2 regions of the Streptomyces sp. NPDC001515 genome follow, and region 1 is predicted to be linked to the other one. Evidence: riboswitches for the same ligand, from Rfam matches in the RefSeq annotation. Region 1 holds a riboswitch; the other holds the start of a gene.
The links. A riboswitch is a leader RNA that binds a small molecule or an ion and turns the genes downstream of it on or off. The one in region 1 is predicted to bind glycine.

Region 1 (3,423 bases):
CGCCTGCTCGGCCGGGGCGAACGGGTGCAGCGCGCCGAACTCGGGCCAGGTGATGGACTCCATCTCGGCCGTCGCGTTCAGCTTCATGGTGCAGGAGCCGAGCGGGATCATGCCGCGGTCCAGCGCGTAGTCCTTGTCGGCGAGGCGGCGCAGGTAGCGCAGCATCGCGGTCTCGGAGCGGTGCTGGTGGAAGACCGGGTGGGTCAGGACCGGGTCGTCGCGCAGCAGCCCCTCGGGCAGCGCGTCGGCGGTCGTGGCGTCCAGCGCCTCGATGTCCGCCTCGACGCCGAAGGCGGCCCAGACGGACTCGACCAGCGCGCGGGTGGTGGTCTCGTCGCAGGCGAGGGAGACGGTGTCGGCGTCGACGAGGCGCAGGTTCACCCCGCGGGCTCGGGCGCCCTCGACGACCGCGGCGGCCCCGCCCGGGACGCGGACGGTGAGCGTGTCGAAGTGGGCGTCACCGACCACCTCGACGCCGCCGTCGCGCAGGCCCTGGGCCAGGATCGCGGCGTAGCGGTGGGTGCGCCGTGCGATGGTGCGCAGCCCGTCGGGGCCGTGGTAGACGGCGTACATGCCGGCCATGACCGCGAGCAGCACCTGCGCGGTGCAGATGTTGCTGGTGGCCTTCTCGCGGCGGATGTGCTGCTCACGGGTCTGGAGCGCCAGCCGGTAGGCCTTGTTGCCGTCCGCGTCCACGGAGACGCCGACGAGGCGGCCCGGAAGGCTGCGGGCGAACTTCTCGCGGACGGCCATGTAGCCGGCGTGCGGTCCGCCGAAGCCCATCGGGACGCCGAAGCGCTGCGTGGTGCCGACGGCGATGTCCGCGCCCAGCTCGCCGGGCGAGGTGAGCAGGGTGAGCGCCAGCAGGTCGGCGGCCACGGTGACGATCGCGCCCAGCTCGTGGGCCCGCTCGATGAGGGGGCGCAGATCGCGTACGGCTCCGGAGGCGCCGGGGTACTGCAGGAGGACGCCGAAGACGCCTCGCTCGGCGACGTCGGCGGGGATCCCGTCGCTGAGGTCCGCGACGACGACCTCGACACCCGTGGGCTCGGCGCGGGTCCGGATGACGGCCACGGACTGCGGCAGGGTGTCGGCGTCGACCAGGAAGACGCCCTGCTTGACCTTGCCGACGCGCCGGGCCAGCGCCATGGCCTCGGCGGCGGCGGTGCCCTCGTCCAGCAGCGAGGCGCCGGAGGTGGGCAGCCCGGTGAGGTCGGCGACCATCGTCTGGAAGTTCAGGAGGGCTTCGAGGCGGCCCTGCGAGATCTCGGGCTGGTACGGCGTGTACGCGGTGTACCAGGCGGGGTTCTCCATCACGTTGCGGAGGATCACCGGCGGGGTGAAGGTGCCGTAGTAGCCGAGCCCGATCATGGGGGCCAGCACCTGGTTGCGGTCCGCGAGGGCGCGCAGCTCGGCCAGGACCTCGGCCTCGGTGCGGGCGTCCGGCAGGGCCAGCGCCTCGGCGCTCTTGATCACGTCGGGCACCGCGGCCGCGGTCAGCTCGTCGAGCGAGCCGTAACCGACCTGGGCGAGCATCTTCGCCTGGGCCTCGGCATCGGGACCGATGTGGCGCTGCTCGAACGGGATTCCCTGTTCCAGCTGGGCGAGCGAAGGGCGACGGGGGGTCATGATGGAGGCCTCCTGGTCTGTCACGACCTGCGAGGGGCACCACGGCGCGGGGTGCCCGAACGGCCTCCCCCTCTGTCATCTCAACCTGAGAGCTTCACCGGTGCCTGCGGGGCGCACCGGTTTTCACCGTCGGTGAGGGAGGGGCCCGGCGCGGCCGAAGCCGTACGGAACCCGCCCTGCTTTCCAGAGTGACCTCGTCCGTGCGGTACGGGGGCCTGAGAGATTCCGGGGAGGATTTGCTCCTTCGGCGCCCTCCGGAGGGCTTCCGGAGGACTCTCCCGCACGGGGTCAGCAGCCGTCTCAAGCCTACCAGCGGGGTTCCCGGCTCCCTTCCCGAGTGGCCGAGACCACGATTGTGGACTTCTGTAGTGCCTGTGGAGCAGCCACGACCAGTGGGAGGGACCGTGCAGACCGACATCGATCCGCGCAGCCTGATCGGCCGCAAGGCGTTCGACCGCAAGGGCACCAAGATCGGAACGGTGGACGAGGTGTACCTCGACGACGCCACCGGTGTGCCGGAGTGGGCGGCCGTCCGCACCGGGCTGTTCAGCCGGGACGCCTTCGTCCCTCTGGAACCCAGCGAGCTGGTCGACGACACGCTGCGCGTCCCCTTCGACCGCGCCCTGATCAAGGACGCCCCCGACTTCGGGGTGGGCCGGCACCTCTCGCCGGAGCAGGAGCTCCAGCTCTACCGCCACTACGGTCTGGACTCGGCGCCCGACGCGGGCGGCCCCGACCGCGACTTCGGCAGGCTGGCCGGCCACGAGGAGTAGTCCGCCGGATCGCTCACGAGCGGCAGCGGTTCGGCCGGGCGCAGCTGCGGGTCGTCGATCCGGAACGTCCGCACCCGGCCCGGCTCCGATTCCGGTTCCTCGAAGCGCACCGTGACCCGGCCGACCCCGCTCCCCTGCACCCAGCCGTGTCCGTACTCCTCGTGGTGCACGTCGTGGCCGGCCGGCCAGCGCCGCGCGGCCCGCTGCTCGGCGCTCTCCTCCGGCTCCCCACCCTCCGGGCCGCGACGGCCGTCCCCGGCGTCCCCCGGGGCGCCCTCGGGCCCGTGCGCCCCGGCAGCCTCGGCCGCCGCGGCCCCGGCTGCGGCCTCGGCGGCCGCCGCGCGCTCTCCGGCCGCCTGCGCGAAGAGGTCTTCCTGGGTGAAGTCCGCCAGTCCGGTGACCCCGACGCCGAGCAGCCGTACGCCCCCGGTGGTGTCCACGCCCTCCAGGAGCCTCGCCGCGGCCTCCCTGACCACCGTGGGGTCGTCGGTGGGCCCCCGGAGCGTCTCGGAGCGGGTCAGCGTGGAGAAGTCGTAGCGCCGCACCTTCAGTACCACCGTGCGTCCCGAGCGCCCCGCGCCCTTCAGCCGGTGGACGCAGCGGTCGGCGAGCCGTTCGACCTCGGTCCTGATCCGGACCCGGTCGTGCAGATCCGCGTCGAAGGTGTCCTCGACGGAAACCGACTTGGCGTCCCGTTCGGCGACGACGGGCCGGTCGTCGCGGCCCAGGGCCATGTGGTGCAACGCGGTGCCGTGCGCCTTGCCCAGCAGCCGTACGAGCTCCGCCTCACCGGCCTCGGCCAGGTCGTCGACCGTGGTCATGCCGGCCCGGCGCAGATGGTCGGCGGTGGCGGGTCCGACCCCGGGCAGGGTGCGCACGGGCATGGGCGCGAGCAGGTCCCGCTCGGTACCCGGTTCGATGAGCAGGATTCCGTCGGGTTTGGCCTCTTCCGAGGCGATCTTCGCCAGCATCTTGGAGCCGGCCAGTCCGACGGATCCGCTGAGCCCGGTCACGGCCGTGA
Region 2 (3,423 bases), on a different contig from region 1:
GGAGGGAGGAGTTGAGAAGCGACATCAGGTGGTCCCTTGGGGTCTTTAGTTGCCGGAGAACGCGGTGTACTCGTCGGCGGAGAGCAGGTCCTCCGGCTCCTCCGCGACGCGCACCTTGAACAGCCAGCCGCCCTCGAACGGAGCGGAGTTCACCAGCGAGGGGTCGTCCACGACGTCCTGGTTCGCCGCGGTGACCTCACCGGTCACCGGCGAGTACAGGTCGCTGACGGACTTGGTCGACTCCAGCTCGCCGCAGGTCTCGCCCGCGGTCACCGTGTCACCGACCGCGGGGAGCTGGGCGTAGACGACGTCGCCGAGCGCGTTGGCGGCGTACTCGGTGATGCCGATCGTCGCCACACCGTCCTCGACGGCCGACAGCCACTCGTGCTCCTTGCTGTACCGCAGCTGCTGGGGGTTGCTCATGACCTGAATTCTCCTGTACGCGGGGGAGTGCTGATGGACGGTGGTCTTACGGTGTGAGACAGGACTGCGTCACGTCGCGCGGGGGTCCTGCGCCCCACGGTGCTACGCGCGCCGCTTGTAGAACGGCAGCGCCACGACCTCGTACGGCTCGTGGCTGCCCCGGATGTCGACGGCGACGCCCTCGGTGCCCGGCTCGGCGTACGCCGCGTCGACGTACGCCATGGCGATCGGCTTGCCCAGGGTGGGGGAGGGGGCGCCCGAGGTGACCTCGCCGACGACCTCACCGTTCGCGACGACGGAGAACCCGGCGCGCGGGACCCGCCGGCCCTCGGCGACCAGGCCGACGAGCTTGCGCGGCGGCGCGGTCTCGGCGCGTCCGGCGGCGGCCTCCAGCGCCTTGCGGCCGACGAAGTCGCCCTCCTTCTCGAACTTCACGACCCGGCCGAGACCGGCGTCGAACGGGGTCAGCGCGGTGGTCAGCTCGTGCCCGTACAGCGGCATGCCGGCCTCCAGGCGCAGCGTGTCGCGGCAGGAGAGCCCGCACGGGATCAGGCCGCGCGAGGCACCGGCCTCGGTGAGGGCCTTCCACAGCTCCTCGGCGTGCTCCGGCGCGACGAACAGCTCGAAGCCGTCCTCGCCGGTGTAGCCGGTGCGGGCGATCAGCGCGGGCACCCCGGCGACCGTGCCGGGCAGCCCGGCGTAGTACTTCAGCCCGTCCAGGTCGGCGTCGGTGAGCGAGGCCAGGATGGCGGGGGACTCGGGCCCCTGGACGGCGAGCAGCGCGTACGCGTCGCGGTCGTCGCGCACCTCGGCGTCGAAACCGGCGGCGCGCTCGGTGAGGGTGTCGAGCACCAGCTGGGCGTTGCCGGCGTTGGCGACGACCATGTACGCGGTCTCGCCGAGCCGGTAGACGATCAGGTCGTCCAGGATGCCGCCGTCCTCGGCGCAGATCATCGTGTAGCGGGCGCGGCCCGTGGAGACGGTGCCGATGTTGCCGACGAGCGCGTAGTTCAGCAGGTCGACGGCCTGGGGGCCGGTGACCGTGATCTCGCCCATGTGGGAGAGGTCGAAGAGCCCGGCCTTCGTGCGGACGGCGTTGTGCTCGTCGCGCTCACTGGCGTAGCGCAGCGGCATGTCCCAGCCGGCGAAGTCGGTCATGGTGGCGCCCAGCGAACGATGCAGGGCATCGAGGGCGGTGAGGCGGGGGGCGGTGCTCATGGATGAAGGCTCCCAGGGCATGACGGCGAGGACGATCCCTCCCCATCTGTCATCGGAACCTGAGAGGTTCGCCGAGAGCCCCCGAGGGGGTTCGGCTTGCACCTTGGGTGGGGCCGCCGGGCGGCCCGCTTTTCAGATCTGCCTCATCCACGCGGTACGGGGCCTGAGAGATTCAAGGGAGGAACTTGCTCCTTCGGCGCCCGGCTCGGGCCGGGACTCTCCCGCGCGGATTCGAGCGGCCTTTATGCAGTTGACCCGGTCATCATCGCACGGGGTGCGGGAGAGTGGGGTGCGGGGACCGGAAGCGGCTCCGCGGGGGTTCCGGCGGGTCGGACGGTTGTGCCGCATTACCTTTTCTTTACACTTCATGGGCAGGTGAGGGTCGGCCGACAGGGGGAGGGCGATGACATCGCAGCGGTACGCGACGACCGCGGGGGTCGCGGGCGACGCGCTTCCCGCCCAGCCGGGCGCTCCGGCCAGGGAGGCGGTGGGTCCGCGCGCGCCCGTCGTCCGGGACCTGCGGGCCCGTGCCGGGCGCGGCCCGCGCGCCCTGCACTTCGCGGCGGGCGACGTGGTGGTGGTCTCCGGGCTGCCCGGCAGCGGGAAGTCCACGCTCATCGCGCGCACGGTCGAGGTCCGCGCGGTCGACTCCCAGGACACCCGGGACCGCTGGGCGGCCCGGCTGCCCGCCTTATGTCCGTACGCCCTCTACCGCCCGCTGGTCCGCGTCGCCCACTACTGGGGGCTCTGGCGCGTGCTGCGCTCCGGCGTCTCCGTCGTGGTCCACGACTGCGGCACCCAGTCCTGGGTGCGGACCCTGCTGGCCCGCCATGCGCGACGGCGCGGCCGGACCCTGCACCTGGTGCTGCTGGACGTCACCGAGGAGACGGCCCGGCGGGGCCAGCACGACCGCGGCCGGGGCGTCTCCGGCTACGCCTTCGCCCGCCACCGCAGGGCCGTGGGGCGGCTGCTGCGGGAGACCGCCTCGGGTCTGCTGCCGCGCGGCTGCGCCTCGGCGGTCCTGCTCGACCGGGGGGCGGCGGACCTGCTGACCCGGATCTCCTTCGCAGACGCACAGACCGCGGAGTGACCGCGGACCGTCCGAGTGCTGGACGGTCCGCCGCCGGGATCCGGATCCGGCCGTACGGCGATAATCTCTAGCCGCGAGAGAGTGCGTACCCGGCGGCACGGGGTGAGAGAGGGACACAGTGGACATTCCGGCACCGGCCCGGCCCGATTCGCAGGGCGGATGGCCGGCCAACGAGCTCGAAGAGGTGCTGGGCGCCTCGCTCGGCAGCCCGGAGGCGGGCGGCCGGCTGGTCGAGGTGCTCGGGCGCAGCCAGGTCTGGGTGCCGCTGCCCAATGGCGGCGGACCGGACTCCGGCGCCCTCGACCTGCCCACGCTGGAGATCGAGGGCGCGCCCTACGTCCCGGTCTTCAGCTCCGAGCAGCAGTTCCTCACCTGCGTCGGCCCGCACATGTCGTTCACCGTGGCCCCCGCCCGCGACTTCGCCCGTGGACTGCCCCCGCAGCTGGGCATCGCCGTCAATCCGGGCGGCGTCGTCGGCATGCCGCTGCCCCCGCCCGCCGTGGCCGAACTCTGCCGGGCCGGGCGCACCGCGCTCGACGGACCCGCCGCCGGCGGCCGGGTCCGGCTGTTCGAACCGGACTGGCAGGAGGAGCCCGTCGACTTCCTCGCCGCGGCGGCCGGGGAGTTCCAGGAGAGCGGCGTCGTGCGCTCCGCCCGCCGCGCCCTGGCCAGCATCGAGGGCGGCGACCCGG

Region 2: linked by a shared signal. The riboswitch ahead of gcvT (glycine cleavage system aminomethyltransferase GcvT) and the one ahead of gcvP (aminomethyl-transferring glycine dehydrogenase) in region 1 are both predicted to bind glycine.

Annotation. Positions count from the first base shown of each region.
Region 1 covers NZ_JBSFHN010000068.1:9,239-12,661, reverse strand. The annotation lists gene gcvP (aminomethyl-transferring glycine dehydrogenase) at 1-1,629, opposite strand, end outside; glycine riboswitch at 1,823-1,920, opposite strand; gene ACWCXC_RS37040 (PRC-barrel domain-containing protein) at 2,034-2,402, shown strand; gene ACWCXC_RS37035 (DNA polymerase IV) at 2,327-3,423, opposite strand, start outside.
Region 2 covers NZ_JBSFHN010000015.1:92,547-95,969, forward strand. The annotation lists gene glyA (serine hydroxymethyltransferase) at 1-25, opposite strand, end outside; gene gcvH (glycine cleavage system protein GcvH) at 46-423, opposite strand; gene gcvT (glycine cleavage system aminomethyltransferase GcvT) at 526-1,641, opposite strand; glycine riboswitch at 1,784-1,875, opposite strand; gene ACWCXC_RS17725 (AAA family ATPase) at 2,045-2,731, shown strand; gene ACWCXC_RS17730 (enhanced serine sensitivity protein SseB) at 2,850-3,423, shown strand, end outside.